DNA from 4 places in the Pseudomonas sp. 1176_21 genome. Region 4 is predicted to be linked to each of the others. Evidence: predicted binding sites of a transcription regulator. Region 4 holds the regulator's gene; each other region holds the start of a gene.

Region 1 (7,128 bases), on a different contig from region 4:
CGGGTGTGAGCGACTGGCTGGTGTTCGAGCAGCTGAGCGGCGACATGCTGCGCCGCTGCCTGCGCCATGTGCGCGAGCGAGGTGTGCTCGAAGCCACCCTGCAGCGCCTGGCCGAGCAGGACCCGCTGACCGGCATTGCCAACCGCCAGGGCTTCCAGACCCTGCTGGCCGCGCGTCTGGCCGAAAACGACGGGCGCGGTGTGGCCCTCGGGCACCTGGACCTGGACAACTTCCGCCACGCCAACGATGCCCTCGGCCACCAGGCCGGTGACCGCCTGATCCTGCAGGTGGTCAGCCGGCTCAAGCGCCAGCTCGAGGCAGGCGATCAGGTGGCGCGCCTGGGCAGCGACGAATTCGCCCTGCTGATCGACACCCGGCGCGAGCCGCAGCGTGCCGAGTGGATGGCCGAGCGCATCACCGAGGCCCTGGCCGAACCCTACTGGATCGACGGCGAAAGCCTGCTGCTGGGGTGCAGCCTGGGCGTGGCGCATGCCCGTGCGCAGGCTGGTGCCGACCCGCTGATGTGGCACGCGCACATCGCCATGCAGCAGGCCAAGAGCACCCAGGGCTGCACCTTTCACATCTTCAACGAGCGCATCAACCGCAACGCACGCAGCCTGGCCGACCTGGAAAGCGAGCTGCGCCGAGGCCTGCGCCGCGACGAACTGGAACTGCACTACCAGCCACGCCTGGACCTGAGCGACGGGCGCATCGTCGGCCTGGAGGCACTGGTGCGCTGGCGCCACAGCGAGCGTGGCCTGCTGCCACCGAGCGAATTCGTGCCGCTGGCCGAGCAGAGCGGGCTGATCGTGCCGCTGGGGTACTGGGTGATCTCGCGTGCCCTGCGCGACATGCAGGCACTGCGCGAGCAGGGGCTGGCGCCATTGCACATGGCGGTCAACCTGTCATTTCGCCAGTTTCAGGACAGCCAGCTGCTGGCCACGCTGGGGCGGCTGATCGTCGAGCACGGGGTGGATGCGGGCTGGCTGGAGTTCGAACTGACCGAGACCGCAGTGATGCGGCGCAACGACCTGGTCAAGCAGACGATGGACGCGCTGGGACGCTTGGGGGTGCGGTTTTCGCTGGATGACTTCGGCACCGGCTTTTCGTCGTTCGTGCACCTGAACAGCCTGCCGATCGCCCTGCTCAAGGTCGACCGCAGCTTTGTCGGTGGCATGGAGCAGCGCGAAGAGAACCGCAAGCTGGTGCACGCCATGATCAACCTGGCGCACAACCTGAACCTGGAGGTGGTGGCCGAGGGCGTGGAGACCGAGGAACAGCTGGCGTTGCTGCGCAGCTTTGGCTGCGACCAGGTGCAGGGCTTTCTGATCAGCCGGCCGTTGCCGATCGAGCAACTGGTCGAGTATCTGGTGCAGGGGGCGGGGCAGGGCGCAGTGGCGCTGTAGCCCCCGTCGCCGGCATGCGCGAAACAGGGTAGGAGCCGGCCTTGACGGCGAACAGGCCCTCAAGGTTGTACAGAAATCTGTGCCATCTGCGAACTGCCCAGCAACCGCCGCATCCGCCACTCGAACGCCACCGTCAGCCCGATTGCCGCACACGCCAACCCCAGCGCCAGCCCCCACCACACGCCTACCGCGCCGCCGCCCATGGGAAACGCGAACACCCACGCCGCCGGTGCGCCGATCAGCCAGTACCCGGCCAACCCCACCAGGAACGTGGTCTTGGCGTCCTTGAGCCCGCGAATAGAGCCCATCGCGATGGTCTGAATACCGTCGAACAGCTCGAACCACGCCGCCACCATCAACAGGCTCACCGCCACCCGGATCACATCGGCGAAGGCCGGGTCCTGGCGGTCCAGAAACAGCCCCACCAGCGCCTCGGGCATCAGCCAGAACAGCAGCGAGAAACCGAGCATCATCGCCGCGCCAAAACCGATGCCCACGCGCCCGGCCTGACGCGCCGCCAGCAGGCGGTCGGCGCCGTAATGCAGGCCCACACGCATGGTCACCGCGTATGACAGGCCCGCCGGGATCATGAACGCGGTCGAGACGATCTGCAGGGCGATCTGGTGCGCGCCCAGGTCGGTGGTGCCCATGGTGCCGATGCACAGCGCTGCGAAGGCAAACAGCCCGACCTCCACGGTGTAGGTGCCGCCAATCGGCAGGCCCAGGCGCCACAGCTCGCGCAACGCCGGCAGGTGCGGGCGGCTCAGGCCCTGGCGTATCGGGAAGTCCGCGTAGGCCGGGTGGCGACGGATGTACAGCGCCAGTGCGATGGCCATGGCATTGGCCACCAGCGCGGTCACCAGGCCGATGCCCATCAGGCCCAGCTTCGGCAGGCCGAACATGCCTTCGATCAAGGCGTAGTTGAGCAGGAAATTGACCACGGTGCCGACCAGGCTGATCACCATCACCGGCGTCGAACGCCCCAGTGCACTGGTGAACCCGCGCAACGCCATGAAGCTCAGGTAGCCGGGCAGGGCCAGCGGCAGCACCAGCAGGAACTGGCTGGCAAAAGCCACGTTGCCCGGTGTCTGGCCCAGCATCAGCAGCACCGGCGACAGGTTCCACAGTACCAGCGCGGCGACGATGGCCATGCCCCAGGCCAGCCATAGCCCGGCCTGGGTCAGGCGCGTGGCACCGGGGTTGTCGCCCGCACCCTGGCGAATCGCGACCAGGGTACCGACGGCGGCAATCACTCCCAGGCAGAAGATCGACACGAAGGAATAGCTGGCCGCGCCCAGCCCGCCACCAGCCAGGGCCTCGGGGCTGATTTTGGCCATCATCAGGGTGTCGGTGAGCAGCATCAGCATGTGCGCCAACTGCGAGGCGATCAGCGGCCCGGCCAGCCGTAGCAATGCCTTGAGTTCGGTAACGGGCGCAGCCTGCATGATGCAGCTCCTGAAAAGGGAAGGGTGAGCCGTGGATTCTCGGCCTTTGCGGGCCATTGCACAAAAGGATAAAAACGATCATTGGCATGATTAAAACTCATGTGAGTATGATCCGTGCCAACCCGTATTTCATTGCTGGAGCACGCCCGCATGTCACGCCGTTTACCGCCTCTCTACGCCTTGCGGGCGTTCGAGGCCGCTGCCAGGCACAGTTCGTTCACCCGTGCCGCCGATGAGTTATCGATAACCCAGAGCGCGGTCAGCCGGCACATCCGCACGCTGGAGGAGCACTTCGCCTGCCGGCTGTTTCTGCGCAATGGCCGCACCCTGCAGTTGAGCGAGGCGGCGCGCCTGCTGTTGCCCGGTGTGCGCGAGGGTTTCGCCGCACTTGAGCGTGCCTGCAACACCCTGCACAGCGAAGATGGGGTGATCCGCATGAAGGCCCCTTCGACCCTGACCATGCGCTGGCTGCTGGCGCGCCTGAGCCGTTTTCGCCACTTGCAGCCGGGCAACGAGGTGCAGCTCACCAGTGCCTGGATGGACGTCGACCATGTGGATTTCAACCATGAACCCTTCGATTGCGCAGTGCTGTTGGGCGACGGGCATTTTCCGCCGGACTGGGAAGTCAGCCCGCTGTTCCCTGAACTGCTGATACCGGTGGGTGCGCCCGCGCTGCTTGATCAGACGCCCTGGGACGTGGAGCAGTTGAAGGCCTGCGAACTGCTGCATCCCACGCCCGACAAGCGCGACTGGCGCAGCTGGCTGGCGCAGATGGGGCTGACCGAACAGGTCTCGCTCAAGGGCGGCCAGGTGTTCGATACCCTCGAGCTGGGCATGATCGCTGCCGCGCGAGGGTATGGTGTGTCGATGGGGGACTTGCTGATGGTGGCCGAGGATGTCGCCCAGCGGCGCCTGAGCCTGCCCTGGCCGACGGCGGTGGCCAGCGGCCTGAATTACTACCTGGTGTGGCCACGCACGCGTCCCGGTGGCGAGCGTCTGCGCCGGCTCAGCGACTTCCTGCAGGGCGAGGCCCGTGCGATGGACCTGCCCAAGGTGCAGATACTGGGGGCAAATGAGCCCAACATCGGCGATTGAACGTTTGCGCAGAATATCCCTGTGATGCACTCAAGTAATCGATGACGCCGCCGAATCAGTGGGGTCGAGAGCCACAACCAGAATGGCTCCACTTCCCCATGCCGACGGTGCAGCGTGATCAGGATGATCCGGCCCCCATTGCCAGGAGCTTCCATGTCCCAACCCCGTGCCCGAATTGCCTCGCAACTCGGTATTGCCCTGGCCGCCGTGCTGGCGGTCGTCATTACCGGCAGTACGCTGTTTGCCCTGCGCTCGCTCGACAGCGCCAACCTGATCACCCGCCAGGAACACCTGGCCAGCGAGGCACGGCTGCTCGCCGACCAGCTCGACACGTTCCACAGCACCTTGCGCGAGAGTACCCAGCGCCTCAGTGGCCTGTTCGAAAAACGCTTTGCCGGCGGGCTGCGGCTTGCCTCCGACCAGTCACTCAGCGTGGCCGGAGTGGCCACGCCGGCGCTGTACCTGGCGGACCATGCGCTGAACAACGATTTTCGCGAGGTTGACGACTTTCGCCAGATGACGGCGGGTGTTGCCACCGTGTTCGTGCGCAGCGGTGAGGACTTCATTCGTATCAGCACATCGCTGACCAAGCAGGACGGCAGCCGCGCCATCGGCACTCAGCTCGATCACCAGCACCCGGCCTACGCGCGGCTGATGGCCGGGCAGCCCTACGTGGGGCGTGCCGTGCTGTTCGAGCGCTCGTACATGACCCAGTACACACCGGTGCGTGACGTGTCGGGTCGGGTCATCGCGGTCCTGTTCGTCGGCTTCGACTATACCGACGCGCAGAACGCCCAGTTCGACAACCTCCGGCACTTCCGTATCGGCCAGACGGGGTCGCTGGCGCTGCTGGACGAACAGCAACACTGGTTGGTAGCGCCGGCAGGTGTCAGCGACACGGCACTGGCTGCCCACCAACTGGGCGGGTTTGCCGCGCATGCAGGGGAAGGGCGCTTCTGGAACGATGGGGTCGAAACCCTCTATAGCGTGGCCATGCCCTTTGCCGACGGCCCGTGGACAGTACTGGCAAGCATGCCCAAGGCCGAGATTCGTGCCGTGACCTGGAGCGTGGGCGCAAGGTTGGCCATTGGCAGCTTGCTGGCCATGATGCTGGCGGTGGGCGCCACCCTGTGGCTGCTGCGCCGAAAGCTGCGGCCGCTGGCCGACCTGGTGCGTCAGGCCCAGGCCCTGGGCGCGGGCGACCTGAGTGCCCGCCTGGCGGTGGCCAGCCACGACGAAATCGGCCAACTGGCGCGCAGTTTCAATCAGATGAGCGAAGCGCTGGCGAGCACTGTGCTGCACATTCGTGATGCCTCGCAGCAGGTCAGCCAGCGTGCTCAGGCGCTGGCGGGGCTGTCGTCGGGTGCTTGCGAGGGCATGGAGCAGCAGTCGGGCGAAATCACCAGCATGGCCGGTGCAGTCGAGGAGTTCAGCGCCACCTCCCTGAACATCGCTGACAACATGGGCAGCACCGAACGCATGGCCCAGGACAACGCGCAGCAGACGCGCATTGGCCGTGCATCGATGAACGAAGCGTCCACCTCGTTGCAGCAGATCGCGCAGGCGCTGGGCAGCACCGCGACAGTGATCGATACCCTTGGGGTGCGCTCGAAGGAGATTGGCGGCATTGTCGGCACCATCACCTCGATTGCCGAGCGGACCAACCTGCTGGCGCTGAACGCGGCCATCGAGGCGGCACGGGCGGGCGAGCAGGGGCGCGGGTTCGCCGTGGTGGCGGACGAGGTGCGCAACCTGGCGGCGCGCACCCGCGAAGCCACCGACGAGATCTCCGGCATGATCGCCAGCATTCAGCAGGAGACCGGCAACGCCATCAGCACCATGGAGCAGGGCAACCGCTTGATGGAGGACGGCTTGCAACGCAATGCCAAAGTCGCCGAGGCCTTGGCGCGCATCGACGAGCAGAGCCGGGCGGCGGGGCAGCAGTTTGCCGCGATCACCACCGCGACTCAGGAGCAGAGCAGCACGGCGACGTTGCTGAGCAGCAACTTGCAGAGTATTGCGCTGGCCAACAGCGAGCAGCGCGAGGTGGCAGCCAACCTGGCGGCTACGGCGCGGGAGCTGGAGGGTTTGGCGGGGCAGCTGCGGGCAGAAGTGGGGCGGTTTGAGGTGGGGCATTGAGGGCCCCTTCGCCGGCAAGGCCGGCTCCTGCAGTGTAGGAGCCGGCCTTGCCGGCGAAGCTGTTAAATCAGCCCAGGCAGGTTCAACGCCTGCGCACACGCTGCCAGCGAGCGCCGCTCGCTCTCGGCATACAGCGCCAGCTCATCCTGCACCGACTTGCCCAGCGCCTGCTCGAACGCGTCGCGGTTGGCATTGCTGCCGTACTCGCTCTGCGCGCCTTCGCCCAGGTTGGACTGGAAGATCCCCGCCGCACTCACCGGCAGGAAGTCCTCGTATACCAGGGCTTCGAAGTGCACATGCCCGGCTTCGATCAACGCGCTCAGCGAGGTCGGCCGCTGCGCCTGGTCGCGGGCACTCAGGCCGGCTTCGGTCGGGAAGTAGCGGAAGTACGCCAGCCCCTGCTCGCGCATCTGCGCCAGGTCGTCCGGGAAGGCCTCGAAACGCTTGCCCAGCAGGCTCATGTAGCGCTCGGCATTGGCCTCGGCCGGCACGCCGCCCAGGTCGGCCCGCGCTGCGTCCAGCAACTGGTCATACAGCACGCGACCCTTGGGGGTCAGCGCCGCGCCGCGTTGCTCGATCTCGCCGAAGCGTGCGGTATGGCTGCCCCCTTCGCTGCCCTGCTGGTCGGTGAATGCCACGCGCTCCTGCAAGGCCTTGAAGCTGGTCTGACGCAACAGGATCGGGCAACGACGCGGTGGCGGGCCCTCGATCACGGCCTTGGGCGGAATGCCCTTGGCCGGCATGCCGACCTGGATCGCATCGATGTCCAGGGTGCGCGGCGTCAGGTGGTTGATGTGCGGGCCCTTGAAGGCCACCACATCGGCGATCAGGCGGTGCTGGTCGTGCAGTTGCTGGTACTGCTCGGCCGTGACCGTCGCGTCGTGGTGCCAGCGGAAGGTGTGCAGTGCTTCATTGACGAACGCCTCGGCGTCGGCGGCATTCAGGCCTGCGTCGGCTTCGAACTGGGCAATCAGCTGCAAGGCACGCGGGGTGAAGATCTGCCGCTTGGCCAGGATCGATGCGGCCAGCTCGCGCAGCGCCGG
Region 2 (7,128 bases), on a different contig from region 4:
GCGCGGTCGATGGCGGCGGCCACCACGAAGCCGCCCTTGCGCAGGTTGGTGACCCAGTGCAGGCGCCCGTTGAGCGCCCAGCCCTGCTCGCCGCGCGCCGTGGCGCTGACCTGCAGCGACTCGATGCCGGACAGAAACTTCATTGCGTTGGAGAGCCCGGTGGCACCGGCCAGCTCACCGCTGAGCAACGACGGCAGCAGGCGCTCGCGCAGGGCGCTGTTGGGGCTGTGCAGCAGGTATTCGATAAAGGCCCGCTGGCCCCAGAACACGAAGGCGGCGGCCAGCGAACAGCTGGCAACGCTGGCCACGGTTTCCACGGCGTCGGCCACACTGGCGCCGCTGCCGCCCTGACGCGGGTCCACACCCACACCCAGCACCTTGGCTGCGGCCAGTTGCCCCAGCACCTGCTGCGGGTCGCACCGGCCCTGGTCGAGCGCCTCGGCATTGGCCTCCAGCCAGTGCTGCAATACGGGATCAAGCATGTTCTTTCCTCCTTAGAACAGGGCGCCAGCCACACACTGGCGCCACGGGGCTCACTGAGCGACGGCCTGCCAGCGGTACTTGGCCAGCTCGTCATTGAGCGGCGTGCGCGCAAACACGTTGGCGAAATTGCACAGCGTGGCCAGGCTCACCCCCAGGATAACTTCCAGGGCATGGCCTTCGGTGTAACCGGCCTCGCGAAACTCAGCGTAGGTGGCATCGCTCACATTGCCACGGGTGGCAATCACTTCGCGGGCAAACTTCGCCAGGGTTTCGAGCCTGGGCGATGGTAACTCGCCGCGCGCACGCAGGGCCTGCACCACTTCTTCGGGCAGCTTGGCCTTGTTCAGCGCCACCGCCGTATGGCCGGCCACGCAGAAGTCGCAGCCGTGCTGGGTGGCGGCAATCAGCTGCACCACTTCGCGCTCGGCCAGGCTCAGCTCGGCCTTGCCATTGAGCGCCGAAACCGTCACATAGGTTTCCAGCGCGGCCGGCGCGTTGGCCAGCACGCCCAGCAGGTTGGGAATGAAGCCGGAATTCTTCTGCGCGTTCTCCAGGAACGGGCGCGCGGCTTCCGGGGCGCTTTGCACGGTGTGTAGAGTGATGCGTGACATGGCGTGGTCTCCTGCATACTGAAGGTGTTCGCCAAGTCTGTTGGTTATAAGAAAACCGATCCATATTCTACAGTCGCGATTACTTGCTCCAGAGTGTTTCCATTAGATGATTTCTTCCAGCGTTTTGGTCGATTGGTTATTAGAGCGTCTGGAACTGGACGCCAGCCTGTTCCATGTGGGGCGCTACTGCGGTGGCTGGCACGCCAGCACCCAGGGCCTGGCCCGGGCCAGCTTTCACGTGGTGGTGCAGGGCCACTGCTGGCTGCACATCGACGGCCAGCCCGAGCCGCAGCGGCTGGAGGCCGGCGAGGCGGTGTTCCTGCTGCGCGACCTGCCCTATCGCCTGTCCGACAGCGCCGACAGCGACACCGCGCGCTGCCAGCCGCGCATCCCGATGCAGGCGCTCGACAGCCAGGCGGCGGATGGCGTGGGGCTGGTGTGCGGGTTCTTTCACTTCCAGCCGGGGCTGTCGTCGCTGATGGCCGAGTCGCTGGCCGACTGGATCATCCTGCGCACCGGCGACCCGTCGCTGCAGGCGGCGCGGGCGCTGTTCGAGCTGATTCTGGAGGAATGCCAACGCACCCCCGCACCCTCCTCCACCCTGCTGGAGCGCCTGAGCCAGTTGCTGTTCTTGTACGTGCTGCGCCAGCAGGTGAGCGACAACCAGGACCTTGGCGGCCTGGTCGCCCTGGCCCGTCACCCGGCGTTCGCCCCGCTGCTGGAGCAGTTGATCGAACACCCCGAACAGCCCTGGTCGCTGGAGAGCATGGCCGCCTGCACAGGGCTGTCGCGCTCGGCCTTCTTCAAGCGTTTCAACGAGCTGGCCGGCCAGTCGCCGGGCCAGGTGCTGCTGGCGCTGCGCATGCGTCATGCCTGCCAGTTGCTCAAGGCCAACAACACCGTCGAGCAGGTCTGCGCAGCGGTGGGCTACCAGTCCATCGCCGCCTTCACCCGGGCGTTCGGCAAGGCCATCGGCGTGCAGCCCGGCGCCTACCGCCGCCAGCACGAGGGCCGCTGAAACAAAGGCTGTGCGGTAATCGAACAGAACCCGTCGTCGCCCCCTAAAGTCATGCGCCGCGCCTCCGATAGCAGCCTACCCACCGCACAGAGTGGGGGTATTTTTTACTGCCAGGAGTAATGCCCGCATGCTTGCCGACCTCAAGATCCGCACCGGAATGTTCTGGGTGCTGCTGCTGTTCAGCGCCACCCTGCTGTTTTCCACCGTCAGCGCCTGGCGGGCGGCGGTGGGCAGCGACGCGCAGATCAACGAGCTGGACCAGACCGCCCAGCAGTCCGACCGCCTCAACAACGCGCTGCTGATGGCGATTCGCGCCAGTGCCAACGTGTCGTCGGGCTTTATCGAGCAGCAAGGCGGCCACCTCGACAGTGCCAAGGCGCGCCTGGCCATGTCGCAAAAGCTGCTGGGCGACAGCCAGGCGCTGGTCGACGCCTTCGTCACCAACACCCATGAGCCGGCGCAAAAGGCCCTGGCCCAGGACCTGCAGCGCACCTTCGCCGACTACGCCAACGCCGTGGCCGGGCAGCGCGCCGCCACGCTCAAGGGCTCGCTGGACGACTACTTCACCGTCAACGTGGATGCCGGCAACGCCATGCGTGCCCTGCAGGCGCTGCGCCAGCAACTGGTGGCAGCCCTGGCCGAGCGCAGCCGGCAGATCATGGCCGAGTCCGACCAGCGCCTGGCCACGGCCCAGTGGCTGAGCGTGCTGCTGGGGCTGTTGACCCTGGTGCTGGCCGCCGTGTGCTGGGCCTTTATCGTCGCCCGTGTGCTGCGCCCGCTGCGCGAGGCCGGCGTGCATTTTCAGCGCATTGCCGGGGGCGACCTGAGCGTGCCGGTGACGGTGCGCAGCCACAACGAGATCGGCCAGCTGTTCGCCGAACTGGAGCGCATGCAGCACAGCCAGCGCGATACCCTGGGGCAGATCACCGCCTGCGCCACGCAGCTGTCCAGCGCCGCCCAGGCCCTGGACAGCGTGACCGAGCAGAGCACCCAGAGCCTGCGCCAGCAGGACCAGGAGCTGGAACAGGCCGCCACGGCGGTTACCGAGATGACCACGGCGGTCGAGGAAGTGGCGCGCAATGCGGTGTCCACCTCCCAGGCGGCCAGTGCCTCCAATGCCTTGGCCGAACAGAGCCGCCAGCAGGTCGCCGACAACATCGACGGCACCCAGGCCATGGCTCGCGAAGTGGCGATCAGTGGCGAGCGCCTGCAACAGCTGGCGGTGCAGATTCGCGAGATAGGCACGGTGCTGGAGGTGATCCGTTCGGTGTCGGAGCAGACCAACCTGCTGGCGCTCAATGCCGCCATCGAGGCGGCGCGTGCCGGCGAGGCCGGGCGCGGGTTTGCGGTGGTGGCCGATGAGGTCAGGACCCTGGCCTACCGCACGCAGCAATCGACCCAGGAAATCGAGCAGATGATCAACAGCGTGCAACAGGGCACCCAGGCGGCGGTGGACTCGATGCAGGCCAGTACCGGCCGCGCGCAGTCCACGCTGGGCATCACCCAGGCGTCAGGCCAGGTGCTGGAGGGCATCTACACGGCCATCGGCCAGATCAACGAGCGCAACCTGGTGATTGCCAGCGCGGCAGAGGAGCAGGCCCAGGTGGCCCGCGAGGTGGATCGCAACCTGCTGAACATTCGTGAATTGTCGGGCCGCTCGGCGGCGGGCGCCGAGCAGACCCGCGTCGCCAGCCATGCGCTGTCGCAGTTGGCCACGCAACTGACCACGCTGGTCACGCGCTTTATCGTCTGAGGTGCGGCGCCGGTTCGCCGGCAAAGCCGGCGCCTACAGGGCACCGCGCCCCTTCAGAACCACTCCCGACGCTCCTCGAACGCGGCCCGGATCATGGTCACCAGCACCTGCACCAACGCCGCCTGCGCCGCACGCTCATGCACCGCCAGCCACACCGTGCGGCGCATCGGCGCCTCCAGCAACCCCGGCAATGCCAGCAGGCCACGGTCCAGCTGCGCCGCATAATGCGGCAGCAAGCCGATGCACGCGCTGCACTTGATCAACTGGCTGAACAGGTCATAACCCGGCACCCGCGTCACCCCCGCCTCGCGCTCGCTCAACAGGCGGTTCCACGGCGCCAGCGCCGCCACCTGGGCCTCGCCCTGCCACTGCACCAGCATGTAGTCGCGCAGGTCGTCCCGGCACACCGGCCGGTTGCTCTCGCGCGAATAGCGCTTGGCAATGTGCGGGTGATACTCCAGCTGCGCCAGGCGCGTCGGCGCCTCGCCGGCAAACCCCGGCAGCGGCACGCTGCCCGCCTCGTCATCGAGCCACAGCACTACATCGGCCTGCGCCAATCCCTGTGCATCCAGGCCGCTGACGTCCAGGCGGATCCCGGCGTTCTGGCGCACGAAGGCCACCAGGTTGCGCGCCAGAATGTCCTGCATGATCGGTTCGGCCACCGCCAGGCGCACCAGCACCGGCGCATCCAGCGCGGTCATGGCCTGTGGCTTGCTGCTCAGGCTCGACTGCAGCAACGCCTGCAACTGGCGCCCCTCGCGGCTGAGCACCAGGGCATGGCCGCGGTTGACGAACAATGGATACCCCACCCGCGCTTCCAGCTGCGCCAGCTTCTTGCGCAACAGGGTGGACTTGAGGTTGAGGCTGCGCGCAGCCTGCATGAAGCAGCCGCACCGCGCACTGGCCAGAAAACAGCTGAGCATCTGCTCGTCCTGCACCCAGCCCAGCCCGGCCCGCACCTTGGCCAGCGGCTCGGCCGGCGGATAATCGGGCACGTAGTGCGGCATATCGAACATCGGCATCCTCGCCTCCTGCCGGGCCCCGGCCAGGGCCCGCTCTTCCTTGATCGACGCCGCCTAGCGGCTGGCGTCCATGACCTGATTGAGCGCAGCGCCATCGATACTCAGCGTCGCGCTGTTGAACATGCCGTCCACGTAGGCCCGGGCCACCTGTTCCTGGCGCTGGGCCCGCAACAGGTCACGCAGGCTGTCGCGCACCTCGTCCAGGCTGGCCACACGCGGCGGCTGCACCTCGATGAGCTTGACGATGTGAAAGCCCGCCGCACTCTGCAACGGCTCGCTCACCGCCCCTTCCTTGAGCTGCGGCACCGCATCGCGCACCTGCGGCAGCAACTGGCTCAGCGGCTGCAAACCACTGTCGCCGCCACGCTGCGCACTCTCGCGGTCCTGCGAGTTGGCCCTGGCCAGCGCGGCAAAGTCGGCATTGGCAGCCTGGGCCTGCTTGCTCAGGGCCAGCGCCTGCTTGCGCACGCGTGCCACCGACTGCTCGTCCGGCACCGCCAGGAAGATCTGGCTCAGGTGATAGCGCGTGGGCAGTTGCAGGCTGGCCTTGCCGTTCTCGTAGGCCGCCTGCAGTTCAGCCTCGCTGGGGTAGTCGGCCGGTACCTGGCTGACCGAGTTCAGGTAGTCGCGCAGCACGATCTGCTCCACCACCGCATGGGTCTGCGCCTGCACATCGGGACGCTCCGACCAGCCCTGGGCCTGGGCCTGCTGGTACAGCGCCTTTTCCGCCAGGCGCGAGCGAATCCAGCCCTCCAGGGCCTGGCGATTGCCGCTCAGTTCCTCGCGCGCCGGCGCCGGCAGCTTGGCGAACAGCGCCTTGAGCTCCTCGACGCTGACCTGCTGGTCGCCCAGGCGCGCCAGCGCCGGCCCCGCATCGCTCGCCACAGCGGCAACCGCCGGCGCTTTCGCGCTGGCTGCCACCGGGTCATCCCCCGTGCGCAGTGCCAACACCACTGCCACGCCCAGAACGGCCAGCGCGCCCGCGCCGGCCCACAGCGTACGTCGAGTCACGAAGCGCTCACCGCTTCAGCCCCGGCCACCGCCTCGTCCTGCACCTGGGCCACGTTGCGGCTGTAGTCGCGCAGGTACACGATGAACTCCTGCAGCAGGCGGTCCCACAGCACCAGGCTGCCCAGCAGGTGCTTGTGGCTGACGCCGTCGGCCACCATCACGTCCATCTCCATCACCAGGAACTCGCCCTGCACCGACAGCCGCGCGAAGCGGCGCGACACGTTCCAGCGTTCGGCCAGCCCGGCCGGCAGTTCACCCTGGATGCGCAGGGCGCAGCTGTAGGTGAAGTCGAGAAACTCGCCCTCGCGCTCGGCACGGTTGCCAAAGCGCACCGCATAGCCCACGCCCTGGCTGGCACTGAGCAGTTGCACCACGGCATTCTGCTCGCTGCGATTGACTCGGCAACCTGCATCCTGCAACAGGGTGGTCAGAGAGTCGGCGCTGACGGTTTCGATCAGTTGGTTGTCGCTCATGGCTTCGCTTCCTTGTGTCAATTGACTTGCGGTTTGCTGCCGCCCTGCGCGGCATCGAACTGGGTCTGGTACAGCTGATCGCCGTAGGCCTGGGCAAGTTCCTCGAACTTCACCCGGGCGCCCCCGGCAAAGGGTTGGCGCATCTTCATCACATCCGCCACATCGATCTTTTCGTAGGCCGCAAGGATCCCCTTGGCGACCCCGTACATCTGCTGATTCTTTGCCGAACACGCCAGCACCTGCTGCTCGCGCTCGGCCAGGCTGGCGGCCAGGCGCGCACGCTCGGCTTCCTTGGCCTTGGCCATGCCCAGCAGCTCGTCGTAGGCCTGCTTGTACTTGCCCAGTTGCGCGTTGCTGCTGGCCACCAGCGCCTGCGCCTGGCCGTGCAGGGCCTGCTGCTGGCCCAGCAGCTGCTCGGCCTGGCCACGGGCCTGGGCCAGTTGCGCGGTCAGTTGCTGCACCTGGGCCTGGGCCGCATCGCGTTGCTGCTCGGCGCTCTGGCGCGCCGCCGAAGCCTGCGCCTGTTCGCTCTGCAGCGCCTGCAACTGCTGGGTGGTACTGCGCAGCTGGGTGCGCAGGCGCTCTTCCATGCCTTCGGCCGCAGCCACCCCCGCCCAGCTCACGCCCAACGCCACCAGCAGGTACGAACAACAGGCCCGATAGGCTCGCTTGTTCATGCTCTTTCTCCCTGTGCGCGCCTGCTAGAAGCGCGTGTTGACTTCAAGTTGTAGCACATCGATATCGAACGGCGCGCCGT
Region 3 (7,128 bases), on a different contig from region 4:
AAGGCGGTGAGGGTGGCGTCCAGCCAGGGCTCTGCAGCATCGGTCCAGGTGGCCATGGCCGCACCGAGGGCCAGGCTGGCCAGCAGGCCCACGCCCAGGCCGGACAGCAGCGGCGCGGTACGCAGGTAGGTCACCTGCCGGATCGGGCGATCCTCGCCGGGGCGTGTCCACTGCCACCACCCATAGAGCTGGAACACGGCAAACGCCAGTTGCAGCAGCATGTTCGAATACAGTTTGAAGTCGAAGAAGATCCAGCTGTAGAGCAGCACCACCAGCAGGCCGATGGGCCAGCACCAGGGGTTCTGGCGGGTCGTGAGCCATACAGCGATGACGCCCAGCACGGCAGCGTACAGTTCCAGGCCGGACATCGGCGTTCCTTGAAGGGGGGGGCAGGGCGGCGATTGTACCTTGTGGCACGTCAGGTGCCAGCCTTGGGTGAGCACTTCGCCGCCAAGGCCGGCTCCTGCTGAGGCAATGTCGAGCCTTGCAGAAGCCGGCCGCCGGCGAGGTGCAGGCTGCGGTCAGACCCGGAACTGCCTCAGCAACTGCCCCAGCTGTTCGCTCAACTGGTTCAATGCGGCCCCGGCACTGCTCGACTGGTGCGCCGCCACGGCCGTCTGACGCGACAGCTCGGCCGTCTGGGTGACGTTGTGGTTGATCTCTTCCACCACATGCGACTGCTGCAGCGTGGCACTGGCAATCGAGGCATTCAGCGCGCTGAGGTTGTGCAGTGCCTGGCTGATGGCATCCAGGCTGGCACCGGCCTCGCTGGCCTGTTCGACCGTCTCGCGCGAGGCCAGGCTGCTGGCATCGATCGCCTTGACCGCAGCCTCGGACTGGCCCTGAAGGTGCTCGATCATCTGCTGGATCTCGGCCGTCGACTGCTGGGTGCGTTGCGCCAGCAGGCGCACTTCGTCGGCCACCACGGCGAACCCGCGACCCTGTTCACCCGCCCGCGCGGCCTCGATGGCGGCGTTGAGTGCCAGCAGGTTGGTCTGCTCGGCAATCGAACGGATCACCTCCAGCACACTGCCGATACGCGTGCTCTGGCCCGCCAGGGCCTGGATCACCTGCACCGCCTGGTCGATGGTGCCCGACAGCTCGTCGATTTTCAGCAGGCTGCCATGAATGCTTTGCCGGCCCTGTTCGGCCCGCTGCTGGGCGTCCTGCATCTCGCTGGAGGCGTGCTCGGCGTTCCTGGCCACGTCCTGCACCGCATAACTGACCTCGTTGATTGCGGTGGCCACCTGTTCCATCTGCTGCGACTGCTGTTCGCTGCGCTGGTGCGCCTGGCCGGCGTTGCTGCCTACGTCCCCGGCCGAATGGCCCAGGGCCTGGGCGGCGCCCTGCAACTGGGTCACCACCTGCTGCAGCTTGGCGGTGAAGGTGTTGAAGTGCAGGCCCAGCTGGGTGACTTCATCCTGCCCATGGGTGTCGAGGCGACGGGTCAGGTCGCTTTCGCCGCTGGCGATGTTGCCCATGGCATCCACGGCTTCCTGCAAGGGGCGGGTGATACTGCGGGCGATCAGCATGACCACCAGTGCCATTATCAGCGCGATGACCACCCCCAGCAGCGATGCGTCGCGAAGCTGGCGCACGAACTCGGCGTGCATGTCGTCGATGTACACGCCAGAGCCGATCACCCAGCCCCAGGGTTTGAACAGCTGGATGTACGAGGTTTTTTCCACCGGCTCGCTGGCACCGGGCTTGGGCCAGCGGTAGTCGATGCTGCCGGCGCCCTGGGCCTTGGCCAACGCGACCATTTCGTTGAACAGCGCATAGCCGTCCGGGTCGCGAATGCCGGAGAGGTCCTGGCCTTCGAGCTTGAGGTTCATGGGGTGCATGATCATCTTCGGGCCCAGGTCGTTGATCCAGAAGTAGTCGTCCTGGTCATAACGCAACCCGCGCACCGCACTCAGCGCCTGTTGCTGGGCGGCCTCGCGGGTAAGGGTACCGCTGGCTTCCAGCCCCTGGTAATAGGCCAGTACGCCGGCTGCGGTTTCGACCACGTGCCGGGTCTTTTCGGCCTTTGCCTGGTACAGGTCACCGTGGATCTGACGCAGCATCAGCAGCCCCAGGGTCACCAGCATCAGCACCGCCACCACCAGGATGAGCCACAGCCGACGGCTGATCGACATACTGCGTAAAGTCTTCATGAAGGTCACCCTATGTTCTTGTTATTGTCCGCATCCAACCACGCTTTACCGAAACAACCTACTCGACCAAGGGCTAAGTGATTGATTAGTAGAGCGCTGTCGCGTCGAGCGGCAGCGTTTGCACGAGCGCTCTGTTAGGATTTCGGCCTTCACGGGGCAGTTCTGAAGGCCGGGGTAGCATTTCCTTCGGTTTTGCGACGGAGTGTCGCCGTAATATGCCCGGTTTCGGGCAATCAAATAACGAATGATGAGACCTGCCAGCGGCAATGTCTTACGGGGGAATGATGGATTTTTGGACCGCCATGCAGGCTGTGATTCTCGGCATCGTCGAGGGTCTGACGGAATTTTTGCCCATTTCGAGTACCGGTCACCAGATCGTGGTCGCCGACCTGATCGACTTTGGCGGCGAACGCGCGATGGCGTTCAACATCATCATCCAGCTGGGCGCGATCCTGGCGGTGGTGTGGGAATTTCGCCGCAAGATCCTGGACGTGGTGGTGGGCCTGCCCCGCCAGGCCCGGGCCCAGCGCTTTACCCTCAACCTGCTGATCGCCTTCATGCCCGCCGTGGTGCTGGGCGTGCTGTTCGCCGACCTGATCCATGAGTACCTGTTCAACCCGATCACGGTGGCGGTGGCCCTGGTGGTGGGCGGGGTGATCATGCTGTGGGCCGAGCGCCGCCAGCACGTGGTGCGTGCCGAGGAGGTCGATGACATGCGCTGGACCGATGCGCTGAAGATCGGCTGCGCGCAGTGCCTGGCAATGATTCCGGGGACTTCGCGGTCGGGCTCGACGATCATCGGCGGGCTGTTGTTCGGCCTGTCGCGCAAGGCCGCCACCGAGTTCTCGTTCTTTCTGGCGATGCCGACCATGGTCGGGGCGGCGGTGTTCTCGGGCTACAAGTACCGTGACCTGTTCCAGCCGGATGACTTCCCGGTGTTCGCCATCGGCTTCGTGGTGTCGTTCATCTTCGCGATGATTGCGGTGCGCGGCTTGCTCAAGTTCATCGCCAGCCACAGCTACGCGGTGTTTGCCTGGTACCGTATCGCATTTGGCCTGGTGATCCTGGCGACCTGGCAGTTCGGCTGGGTCGACTGGGCCGTGGCGCACGGCTGAGATGGCCCGCATCGAAACGCGCCCGCCCATGCGCCACCTGCGCCTCAAGTTGCTGGCATTCGTGGCCCTGTGCCTGCTGCCGGTGCTGGGCGCACTGAAGCTGGGTGTGGGCACAGGCAACTGGTTGTGGCTGGCGGCCTATGGGCTGGCGAGCCTTGGCTGTTTCGGGCTGTATGGCTACGACAAGCGTCAGGCGCGCGGCCAGGGGCAGCGTACCCCCGAGAAGGTGCTGCATGCCTGCGAACTGGCCGGTGGCTGGCCAGGGGCGCTGCTGGCGCAGCAGGTGTTCCGGCACAAGACACGCAAGTTGTCGTATCAGCTGGTGTTCTGGGTGATCGTGCTGGGGCATCAGGTGTTCTGGGCCGACTACCTGTTTCTTGCCGGGCGATTGTTCGGGTTCTAGAGCGCTTTCGCCGGCAAGGTCGGCGCCTTCAGGGCCGGCCTTGCCGGCGAAAGCCATCGGCCTCAGAGCAGCAACCCGACCTGTACGCGCTTGGGCAATCGCCGCACCACCAGTTGATGCGAGCGGCGCAGCAACTCTTCCAGTTCCCCACGCCCCATCGCATAAGGCTGCGCCACACTGATCCAGTGTGCCCGCGCCAGGTACGGCGCCGGTCGCACCCCGGGGCGGTCCACGTAGCCCAGGAACAGCTCGGTGTCGACCTTGAACGACAAGCCTGCACCCGCCAGGTCCATCACCGCGAACATCTTGTTGCCGGCCACCGAGAACACGCGCACGCCACCCCATTTGTAGTCTTCCTGCACACCGGGCAGGCCCAGGCAGAATGCCGCCACCTGTGCCTCGGTCATTTTTCGCTCAGACATAACGCTCTCCGCATTCCTCGAACGAGGCTACCAGGTGATCGATCCACGCCCTGACCGCCGGCAGCACGCCGCGCCGGTGCGGGTACACCGCCTGCAGGTAACCGCCCGGCAGTGACCAGCCCGGCAGCAGGCGTACCAGTTCGCCGCGCTGCAGTTCGGCCTCGCAGTGCATGATAGGCAGCGTGGTGAAGCCCAGGCCCGCCAGGGTGGCGGCCTTGCGCACCACGAAGTCGTCGATGGCCAGCCGCGCTTCCAGGGTCAGGTCCTGCTTGTGGCCCTGCTCGTCGAGCAGGCGCAGGTGCACCAGGCGGTCGGCCTCGACCGCGCCCAGTACCGGCACCCTGGCCAGGTCGGCAGGGGAGCTGACAGGGTGCCGGGCGGCAAACTCAGGTGCGGCCACCAGCAGCATCTGCGCCTGGCGCAGGCGGCGGGTGACCAGTGCCGGGTCTTCGTCGCCCAGGTCGCGCACACGCAGGGCCACGTCGATGCCCTCGGTGATCAGGTCGACCCGGCGGTTGAGCAGCACCATGTCCAGCTGTACCTGCGGGTACTGTTGCAAAAATGCGCTGATCACGCCGGGCAGGAACTCATGGGCCAGGCCCACCGGGCACGACACCCGCAAGCGCCCGCGCGGTTCGCTGGTCATGCTGGCCACCGCTTCGTCGGCCATCTCGGCCTCCAGCAGCATGGCCTGGCAATGGCGCAGGTAGCGCTCGCCCACGGCGGTGAGCTTGAGTTGCCGGGTGGTGCGCTGCAGCAGACGCGTGCCCAGGCGCTCCTCCAGTTCGGCAATGCGCCGCGACAGCCTGGATTTGGGCACACCGAGCAGACGCCCGGCCGCCGCGAAGCCGCCGGCCTCCACCACGCGGGCGAAATAGAACAGATCGTTGAGGTCTTGCATGCCGGTCATGGGCATTGTCCTGCCAGTGGGACGAAGAAGTGCGAATTTGCGATCTTATCAGCTATTGGCTATCCCGGTAGCATCCTCCCCATCGTGATCGCCAGCCGATCCTCATTCAGGAGAGCCCCATGAAACTGTTGCACATCGATTCCAGCATCCTCGGCGACAACTCCGCTTCTCGCCAGCTCAGTCAGCGTGTAGTCGCCGCCTGGCAAGCGGCAGAACCTTCGGCGCAGGTGGTCTACCGGGACCTGGCCGCCGATGCCATCAGCCATTTCTCGGCCGCGACCCTGGTTGCCGCCGGCACGCCTGACGAGCTGCGCGATGCGGCGCAGCAACATGAAGCCAGGCTCAGCAGTGAAACCCTGCAGGAGTTTCTGGCGGCCGATGCGGTGGTGATCGCGGCGCCCATGTACAACTTCACCGTGCCGACCCAGCTCAAGGCCTGGATCGACCGCATTGCCGTCGCCGGCCAGACCTTCCGCTACACCGAAGCCGGGCCTGAAGGCCTGTGCGGCAACAAGAAGGTGATCGTGGTGTCGACCTCCGGCGGCCTGCACGTCGGCCAGCCGACCGGTGTGGCCCACGAGGAATTCCTCAAGGTGTTCCTGGGCTTTATCGGCATCACCGACGTCGAGTTCGTGCGCGCCCATGGCCTGGCCTACGGCGACGAGCACCGCAGCAATGCCATGCAGGCCGCCCAGGCGCAGATCGACAGCGAGCTGTTCGCGGCTGCCTGAGCCCCTGTCGAAAAGCCGACTTGCGGTCACCCCGCAAGTCGGCTTTTTCATGCACCTTTCATCCAGCCCGGCCTGGCCCGCTCTATGCTTGCCAGTACCGGTCACAGGTGCGGGCCGGGCAGGGTGAGCAACGATGCGGTGGGTTCGAACATTTTTGATGCTGGTGCTGTGGGGCTGCTGCCTGCTGGTGCAGGCCGAGCCCGCGCAGCACTGGAGTGTCGGCCTGCATCGCATGGCTGTGACCGACCCGGTGGACGGCCAGCCGATGCAGGCGCTGGCGTTCTACCCATCCAGCGACATCGCCCGGTGGCATCAGGTCGACGGCTATCGGGTCCACGTGGCCGAAGAAGGCGCGGTGGTAATGGGCCGCTTCCCGTTGCTGATGTTGTCCCATGGCAACACCGGCACGCCACTGGCGCTGCATGACCTGGCCAGCGCCCTGGCACGCCGGGGCTTCGTGGTGGTGGCGGTGGTGCACCCGGGAGACAACGCCAGCGATCACAGCCGGCTTGGCACCCTGAGCAACCTCTATGGCCGGCCCCTGCAGATCAGTGCCGCCTTGACCGCGACCCTTGCCGATCCGTTGCTTGCACCTTACGTCAGCGACGGGCAGGTGGGCATGATCGGTTACTCGGCCGGTGGCGAGACGGCGTTGATCCTGTCCGGTGCCCGACCAGACCTGCAACGCCTGCGCCGCTACTGCCAGCAGAACCCGCTGGACGCCGATGCCTGCAAGGCCCACGGGGTGCTGGTGGCAGACCGTGACGACCTGCTGCCCCATGCCGACCCCAGGGTGCGTTCATTGCTGCTGATGGCGCCGTTGAGCCTGATGTTCGGACGCCACGCGCTGGCCGATGTGAAGGTGCCCGCGCTGATCTACAGCGGCGACCGCGACCAGTTGCTGGCCATCGACAAGAATGCCCAGGCACTGGCGCGCAAACTGCCGATCACCCCCAACTACCGCCTGCTGGCGGGTGCCGGGCACTTCGTGTTCATGGCCCCGTGCGACGCATCCCAACTGCAGCACATGGCCACGCTGTGCACCGATGCCGAAGGGGTGGACCGCGCCGGCATACACCTGTCGTTGCAGGCCGAAGCCACGCGCTTCTTCACCCGCACCCTGGGGGGCGCCGAGCGTGTCGGCCTGAGTGCGGTCGATCACTGAGCCGTGGCGCGGCGCAACAGCACCAGTGTCAGGCCCACGCCGGCCAGTGACAGCAGCGCCGCCACACAGAAGATCGAGGCGTAGCCCAGGTGCGCAGCGATGGCGCCCATCACCGGGCCGGCAATCGCCAGGGCCAGGTCGAAGAACACTGCGTAGGCCCCCAGCCCGGCGCCGCGGCTGGAACTGGGCACCTGCTTGATCGCCTCGACCCCCAGTGCCGGGTACA
Region 4 (7,128 bases):
TGACCCACGTCGACCCCGGCCAGTCGCTGGCCCAGGCCCTGGACCCTCTGTTGCGCAAGCGCGTGGTGCTGATCGATACCGCCGGCCTGCAGGCCAGCGACCCGGCACTGCGCATGCAGCTCGAAACCCTGGCCGGGCGCGGCATCCAGGCCAAGAATTACCTGGTGCTGGCCACCACCAGCCAGAAGCAGGTGCTGACCGCTGCCTACCACAGCTACAAGCGCTGCGGGCTGGCCGGTTGCATCCTGACCAAGCTCGACGAAACGGCGTGCCTGGGCGAGGTGCTGAGCCTGGCCATCACGCATGAGTTGCCGGTGGCCTATCTGACCGATGGGCCGCGCATTCCGGACGATCTGCACTTGCCGCGCCGGCACCATCTGGTCAGTCGCGCGGTCAGTGTACAAATGCAGGATGATCCCAGCGAAGAGGCAATGGCCGACATGTTCGCCGATCTGTACCACAGCGACGGCAAGCGTGTCGGCTGAGGTAAATGTGTATACGTTGCAAAGTACCTACATCAATGGTCTGCCAGGCATTTTTCAGGTGTTGAAAGCGCAGCCAGTCATGTGGCCTCGGTCTAAGTAAGACAAGGTAAAGAACAAACATGGGCAGCATGCATCCCGTACAGGTGATCGCCGTGACAGGCGGCAAAGGTGGCGTCGGCAAGACCAACGTGTCAGTGAACTTGTCATTGGCGCTGGCTGAGCTTGGCCGTCGGGTCATGCTGCTGGACGCCGACCTGGGCCTGGCCAACGTCGACGTCTTGCTCGGCCTGACCCCCAAACGCACACTGGCCGATGTCATCGAGGGCCGCTGCGAGCTGCGCGACGTGCTGCTGCCGGGGCCTGGCGGGGTACGCATCGTGCCTGCGGCCTCCGGCACCCAGAGCATGGTGCACCTGGCGCCGGCCCAGCATGCCGGGCTGATCCAGGCGTTCAGCGAGATCGGCGACAACCTCGACGTGCTGGTCATCGACACCGCGGCCGGCATCGGCGATTCGGTCGTCAGCTTCGTGCGCGCGGCCCAGGAAGTGCTGCTGGTGGTGTGCGACGAGCCCACGTCCATCACTGACGCCTATGCCCTGATCAAGCTGCTGAACCGCGATTACGGCATGAACCGTTTCCGGGTGCTGGCCAACATGGCACAAAGCCCTCAGGAAGGCCGCAATCTGTTCGCCAAGTTGACCAAGGTCACGGATCGCTTCCTGGATGTCGCCTTACAATACGTCGGTGCTGTGCCCTACGACGAATGTGTCCGCAAGGCAGTGCAGAAGCAGCGAGCAGTCTACGAAGCCTTTCCGCGTTCCAAGTGCGCGCTGGCCTTCAAGGCCATTGCTCAGAAGGTCGATAGCTGGCCGTTGCCTGCCAACCCGCGTGGTCATCTGGAGTTCTTCGTCGAACGGCTGGTGCAACCGACCAGTGCGGGACCAGTGCTATGAGTGCAAGCGGCTATCGGATGTACAGCAAGGCTTCGCGTGATGCCCAGTACGAGCTGATCGAGCGGTACGCACCCTTGGTCAAGCGCATTGCCTATCACCTGCTGGCGCGTCTGCCAGCCAGTGTGCAGGTGGAGGACCTGATCCAGGCCGGCATGATCGGCCTGCTCGAGGTCTCCAACAAGTACGACTCCAGCAAGGGTGCCAGTTTCGAGACCTATGCCGGTATCCGCATCCGTGGGGCCATGCTCGACGAGGTGCGCAAGGGGGATTGGGCGCCGCGTTCGGTACATCGCAATACCCGCATGGTGAGTGACGCGATTCGTGCAATTGAAGCAAAAACCGGTCGTGATGCTAAAGATCACGAGGTTGCTGCCGAACTTCAATTGAGTCTCGATGATTATTACGGGATTTTGAACGATACCTTGGGCAGTCGCCTGTTCAGTTTCGACGACCTGTTGCAGGACGGCGAACATGAAGGCCTGCACGAGGACGGCGCCAGTGCCCAGCTCGAGCCATCGCGCGATCTGGAAGACGAGCGCTTTCAGGCAGCCCTGGCGGATGCAATCGCCAACCTGCCCGAGCGTGAGCGCCTGGTGCTGGCGCTGTACTACGACGAAGAGCTGAACCTCAAGGAAATCGGCGAGGTGCTGGGGGTCAGCGAGTCGCGTGTCAGCCAGTTGCACAGCCAGTGCGCCGCACGCTTGCGCGGTCGCCTGGGGGAATGGCGGGCGCGTTGAGCAGCCGTTCCATACAGTCGTGAAATGTAGTGCCCGAATTGATTGAATGCGCGTTCAGCGCTGAGCGCGTTAAAGACTGCTTGGAGGTCTAATTGAACAAAGACATGAAAATCCTCATCGTCGACGATTTTTCGACGATGCGGCGGATCATCAAGAACCTGTTGCGTGACCTGGGCTTCACCAATACCCAGGAAGCCGACGACGGCAACACCGCGTTGCCGATGCTCGAAAGCGGTCACTTCGATTTCCTGGTGACCGACTGGAACATGCCCGGCATGTCCGGTATCGACCTGCTGCGCAAGGTACGTCTGGATGAGCGCCTCAAGCACCTGCCGGTGCTGATGGTGACGGCCGAAGCCAAACGCGAACAGATCATCGAAGCCGCCCAGGCGGGCGTCAACGGCTATGTGGTCAAACCGTTCACCGCCCAGGTGCTGAAAGAAAAGATCGAAAAGATCTTCGAGCGCGTCAATAGCTGAGGTACGCCACGGGGGCGCTTATGGAGCAAAAAAGATCATCTTTGGACGACTTCGAGTCGACTCTGAAGAAACATGCCCAGGAGCTGGTCAGCAGCCTTGAAAAAGGCAGGTTCGGCGACGCGGTGCAACTGATCCATCAGCTGAACCAGACCCGTGACCTTGGCCTGTACCAGGAAGTCGGCAAGCTTACCCGCGAGCTGCACAGTGCGATCGTCAGTTTCCAGATCGATCCGCACATGCCGCAGGCCGAGGAAGTCTCGCAGATTACCGACGCCACCGAACGCCTGTCGTATGTGGTCAAGCTGACCGAGGGCGCTGCCAACCGCACCATGGACCTGGTGGAGGCAAGCACGCCGGTACTCAATGACCTCAGTGCCGAGGCGGCCAGCCTGAGTGGCGACTGGCAGCGCTTCATGCGCCGCGAAGTCGAGGCTCCTGAGTTTCGCGAGCTGGTCAAGCGCGTCGACAGTTTCCTGACGCACAGCGCCGAGGGCAACCGCAAGGTCGCCGGCCATCTCAACGACATTCTTCTGGCTCAGGACTACCAAGACCTGACCGGCCAGGTGATCAAGCGCGTCACGGCACTGGTCACCGAAGTAGAAAGCAATCTTCTGAAGCTCGTGTTGATGGCGAGTCAGGTCGACCGGTTCGCCGGCATCGAGCATGACCACGACCAGCTGCGTGCCGAAAAAGATCAAGAAAAACATCCGACTCGGGGTGAAGGACCACAGATTCATGCCGATAAACGTGAAGACGTTGTGTCCGGTCAGGACGATGTCGACGATCTGCTGTCCAGCCTGGGTTTTTAGGGAGCACGTTTAATGAGCTTCGGCGCCGATGAAGAAATCCTCCAGGATTTTCTGGTAGAAGCCGGCGAAATTCTTGAGCAACTGTCCGAGCAACTGGTCGAGCTGGAAAGCCGCCCGGATGATGCCGACCTGCTCAATGCAATTTTTCGCGGTTTTCACACTGTAAAAGGGGGCGCCGGCTTCCTCCAGCTCAATGAGCTGGTGGAGTGCTGCCACATCGCCGAAAACGTCTTCGACATCCTGCGCAAGGGTGAACGACGTGTGGACGCCGAACTGATGGACGTGGTCCTGGAAGCCCTGGACACCGTCAACAGCATGTTCGGCCAGGTGCGCGAGCGCACCGACATCACCGCAGCCACTCCGGAACTGCTGGCCGCCCTGGCGCGCCTGGCCGAACCTGCCGGTGCCGAAGCGGCGGCGCCTGCGCCGGTGGCGGCGGTTGCCGAGCCGGAGCCTGAGGCCGAGGCGAGCGGGGGTGATATCACCGACAGCGAGTTCGAGCAGTTGCTCGAATCGCTCAATGCCGCCAAGGCCCAGGCCGAGGCGCCCGAGCCGGTGGCCGTGGACGCTGCCAGCGATGAAATCACCGACGCCGAGTTCGAGTCGTTGCTGGACCAGTTGCATGGCAAGGGCCAGTTCGCCCCCGACAGTGTGGCGGCGGCATCTGCTGCTGCACCTGGCGCGGACGCGGCGCCCAGCGGTGACATCACCGACGATGAATTCGAAGCATTGCTGGACCAGTTGCACGGCAAGGGCACCTTTGCCGCCGATGCACTGCCCGGCGCTGTAGCGGCCGCCGCGCCGGCCGCTGCCGCACCCGCAGCGGCGGGTGACCATATTTCCGAACACGAATTCGAGGCCCTGCTCGACGAGTTGCACGGCAAGGGCAAATTCGCGCCCGACGCCGTCAGCGGCGCTGGCGCTGCCAGCGCGCCTGCTGCTGCGGCGACGGTTGCGGCCAAGCCGGCGGCCAAGCCCGCAGCGGCAGCCGCTGCACCGGCACCGGCACCGGCCAAGGCCCCCGCCCCCGCGCCAGCCCGTCAGGCGGCTCCCGCTGCCGACAAGCATCCGGCCAGCGAGGCCGAGACCACCGTGCGGGTCGACACCGCGCGCCTGGACGAGATCATGAACATGGTCGGCGAACTGGTGCTGGTGCGTAACCGCCTGGTGCGCCTGGGCCTGAACAGCGGCGATGAAGCCATGTCGAAGGCCGTCTCGAACCTGGACGTGGTGACCGCCGACCTGCAGACCGCGGTGATGAAGACCCGCATGCAGCCGATCAAGAAGGTCTTCGGGCGCTTCCCGCGTCTGGTTCGCGACCTGGCCCGCCAGCTCAAGAAAGAGATCAACCTGGAGCTGGTCGGCGAAGAGACCGACCTGGACAAGAACCTCGTCGAGGCCCTGGCCGACCCGCTGGTGCACTTGGTGCGCAACGCCGTCGACCATGGCGTGGAAACCCCGGAAGAGCGCGAAGCCGCCGGCAAGTCGCGCAATGGCAAGGTGATCCTCGCTGCCGAACAGGAAGGCGACCACATCCTGCTGTCGATCTCCGATGACGGCAAGGGCATGGATGCCAATGTCCTGCGCGCCATTGCGGTCAAGCGCGGGGTGATGGACAAGGACGCCGCCGATCGCCTCAGCGAAAGCGACTGCTACAACCTGATCTTCGCCCCGGGCTTCTCGACCAAGACCGAGATCTCCGACGTGTCCGGTCGCGGCGTGGGCATGGACGTGGTCAAGACCAAGATTTCCCAGCTCAACGGCTCGATCAACATCTACTCGACCAAGGGCCAGGGCTCGAAGATCGTCATCAAGGTGCCGCTGACCCTGGCGATCATGCCGACCCTGATGGTGATGCTCGGCAACCAGGCCTTCGCCTTCCCGCTGGTGAACGTCAACGAGATTTTCCACCTGGACCTGTCGCGCACCAACGTGGTCGACGGCCAGGAAGTGGTGATCGTGCGTGACAAGGCCTTGCCGCTGTTCTACCTCAAGCGCTGGCTGGTCAGCTCGGCAGCCCACGAGGAGCAGCGTGAAGGCCACGTGGTGATCCTGTCGGTGGGTACCCAGCGCATCGGCTTCGTGGTCGACCAGCTGGTGGGCCAGGAAGAGGTGGTCATCAAGCCGTTGGGCAAGATGCTGCAGGGCACCCCGGGCATGTCGGGCGCCACCATTACCGGTGACGGGCGCATTGCGCTGATCCTCGACGTGCCGAGCATGCTCAAGCGTTACGCCGCTCGGCGTATCTGATCCCGGTGGTGTGGCCAGGTGGCCGCGCCCCGTAATGGAGTGTTTATGGTAGTCAAGGTCCTGGTGGTGGATGATTCCGGTTTTTTCCGCCGCCGTGTCTCGGAAATTCTTTCAGCGGACCCGACTATCCAGGTGGTCGGTACCGCGACCAACGGCAAGGAAGCGATCGATCAGGCGCTGTCGCTCAAGCCCGACGTCATCACCATGGACTATGAAATGCCCATGATGGATGGCATCACCGCCGTGCGTCATATCATGCAGCGCTGCCCCACGCCTGTACTTATGTTCTCCTCGCTCACCCACGAAGGCGCCCGCGTCACCCTCGACGCACTGGACGCCGGTGCGGTGGACTACCTGCCGAAGAACTTCGAGGACATCTCGCGCAACCCCGAGAAGGTCAAGCAGATGCTGTGCGAAAAGGTGCATACCATTTCGCGCAGCAACCGTCGTTTCAGCAGCTATGCCAGCCCGGCACCGGCCGCAGCGCCTGCACCGTCGCACAGCGCCGGCAGCAGCGTCCCGGCAGCGTCCATGCGCGCCGCCCCGGTTGCCCCGCAAGCCCCTGCGCGGGCCGCTGCACCCAGCTCGCCGGCGCCCAAGCGCAAGGCCTACAAGCTGCTGGCCATCGGTACCTCCACCGGTGGCCCGGTGGCGCTGCAGCGCGTGCTGACCCAGCTGCCGGCCAACTTCCCGGCGCCGATCGTGCTGATCCAGCACATGCCGGCGGCCTTCACCAAGGCCTTCGCCGAGCGCCTGGACAAGCTGTGCCGCATCAGCGTCAAGGAGGCCGAGGACGGCGACGTGCTGCGCCCCGGCCTGGCCCTGCTGGCACCGGGCGGCAAGCAGATGATGGTCGACGGGCGCGGCACGGTGAAGATCCTGCCGGGTGACGAACGCCTCAACTACAAGCCCTGCGTGGACATCACCTTCGGTTCGGCGGCCAAGTCGTATGGCGACAAGGTGCTGGCCGTGGTGCTGACCGGCATGGGCGCCGATGGCCGCGAAGGCGCGCGCCTGCTCAAGCAGGGCGGCAGCCAGGTGTGGGCCCAGGACGAAGCCAGCTGCGTGATCTATGGCATGCCCATGGCCATTGCCAAGGCCAACCTGGCCGATGCGGTGTACGGCCTGGACGAGATCGGCCGGCACCTGGTAGAGGCGTGCATCTGATGGACGTGTTGAGCCTTATCGGGATCATCCTGGCGTTCGTCGCCATCGTTGGCGGCAACTACCTCGAAGGCGGCCATCTGTCGGCGCTGATCAATGGCCCGGCGGCGCTGATCGTGATCGGCGGGACGCTGGCGGCCTCGCTGCTGCAGGCCCCCATGAGCGCGTTCAAGCGCGCCCTGCAGATCGTGCGCTGGATCCTCTTCCCGCCGCGGGTCGACCTGGCCGGCGGTATCGACCGGGTGGTCAAC

The links. Region 4 encodes FliA, which starts transcription of late flagellar genes. Its sites were predicted from a motif close to CTAAAGTTTNNNNNNNNNNNGCCGNTAA; they were not measured.
Region 1: the regulator FliA is predicted to act here: its motif matches at 3,976-4,003, upstream of FW760_RS06780 (methyl-accepting chemotaxis protein).
Region 2: the regulator FliA is predicted to act here: its motif matches at 2,156-2,183, upstream of FW760_RS21585 (methyl-accepting chemotaxis protein).
Region 3: the regulator FliA is predicted to act here: its motif matches at 2,178-2,205, upstream of FW760_RS04295 (methyl-accepting chemotaxis protein).

The regions. Positions count from the first base shown of each region.
Region 1 is NZ_VXCV01000002.1:385,311-392,438, reverse strand. It holds gene FW760_RS06795 (putative bifunctional diguanylate cyclase/phosphodiesterase) at 1-1,406, shown strand, start outside; gene FW760_RS06790 (NorM family multidrug efflux MATE transporter) at 1,466-2,851, opposite strand; gene FW760_RS06785 (LysR substrate-binding domain-containing protein) at 3,002-3,946, shown strand; gene FW760_RS06780 (methyl-accepting chemotaxis protein) at 4,100-6,085, shown strand; gene hglS (2-oxoadipate dioxygenase/decarboxylase HglS) at 6,148-7,128, opposite strand, start outside.
Region 2 is NZ_VXCV01000011.1:42,880-50,007, reverse strand. It holds gene FW760_RS21600 (acyl-CoA dehydrogenase family protein) at 1-482, opposite strand, end outside; gene FW760_RS21595 (carboxymuconolactone decarboxylase family protein) at 534-1,094, opposite strand; gene FW760_RS21590 (AraC family transcriptional regulator) at 1,201-2,112, shown strand; gene FW760_RS21585 (methyl-accepting chemotaxis protein) at 2,240-3,865, shown strand; gene FW760_RS21580 (LysR family transcriptional regulator) at 3,919-4,887, opposite strand; gene FW760_RS21575 (peptidylprolyl isomerase) at 4,942-5,898, opposite strand; gene FW760_RS21570 (YbjN domain-containing protein) at 5,895-6,371, opposite strand; gene FW760_RS21565 (hypothetical protein) at 6,389-7,048, opposite strand; gene FW760_RS21560 (putative porin) at 7,073-7,128, opposite strand, start outside.
Region 3 is NZ_VXCV01000001.1:895,674-902,801, reverse strand. It holds gene pnuC (nicotinamide riboside transporter PnuC) at 1-368, opposite strand, end outside; gene FW760_RS04295 (methyl-accepting chemotaxis protein) at 522-2,156, opposite strand; gene FW760_RS04290 (undecaprenyl-diphosphate phosphatase) at 2,441-3,271, shown strand; gene FW760_RS04285 (DUF1294 domain-containing protein) at 3,273-3,674, shown strand; gene FW760_RS04280 (MmcQ/YjbR family DNA-binding protein) at 3,737-4,096, opposite strand; gene FW760_RS04275 (LysR substrate-binding domain-containing protein) at 4,089-4,997, opposite strand; gene FW760_RS04270 (FMN-dependent NADH-azoreductase) at 5,126-5,737, shown strand; gene FW760_RS04265 (alpha/beta hydrolase family protein) at 5,871-6,902, shown strand; gene FW760_RS04260 (MFS transporter) at 6,896-7,128, opposite strand, start outside.
Region 4 is NZ_VXCV01000008.1:66,950-74,077, forward strand. It holds gene flhF (flagellar biosynthesis protein FlhF) at 1-485, shown strand, start outside; gene fleN (flagellar synthesis regulator FleN) at 605-1,438, shown strand; gene fliA (RNA polymerase sigma factor FliA) at 1,435-2,175, shown strand; gene FW760_RS18835 (chemotaxis response regulator CheY) at 2,280-2,654, shown strand; gene FW760_RS18840 (protein phosphatase CheZ) at 2,675-3,463, shown strand; gene FW760_RS18845 (chemotaxis protein CheA) at 3,476-5,713, shown strand; gene FW760_RS18850 (protein-glutamate methylesterase/protein-glutamine glutaminase) at 5,759-6,880, shown strand; gene FW760_RS18855 (flagellar motor protein) at 6,880-7,128, shown strand, end outside.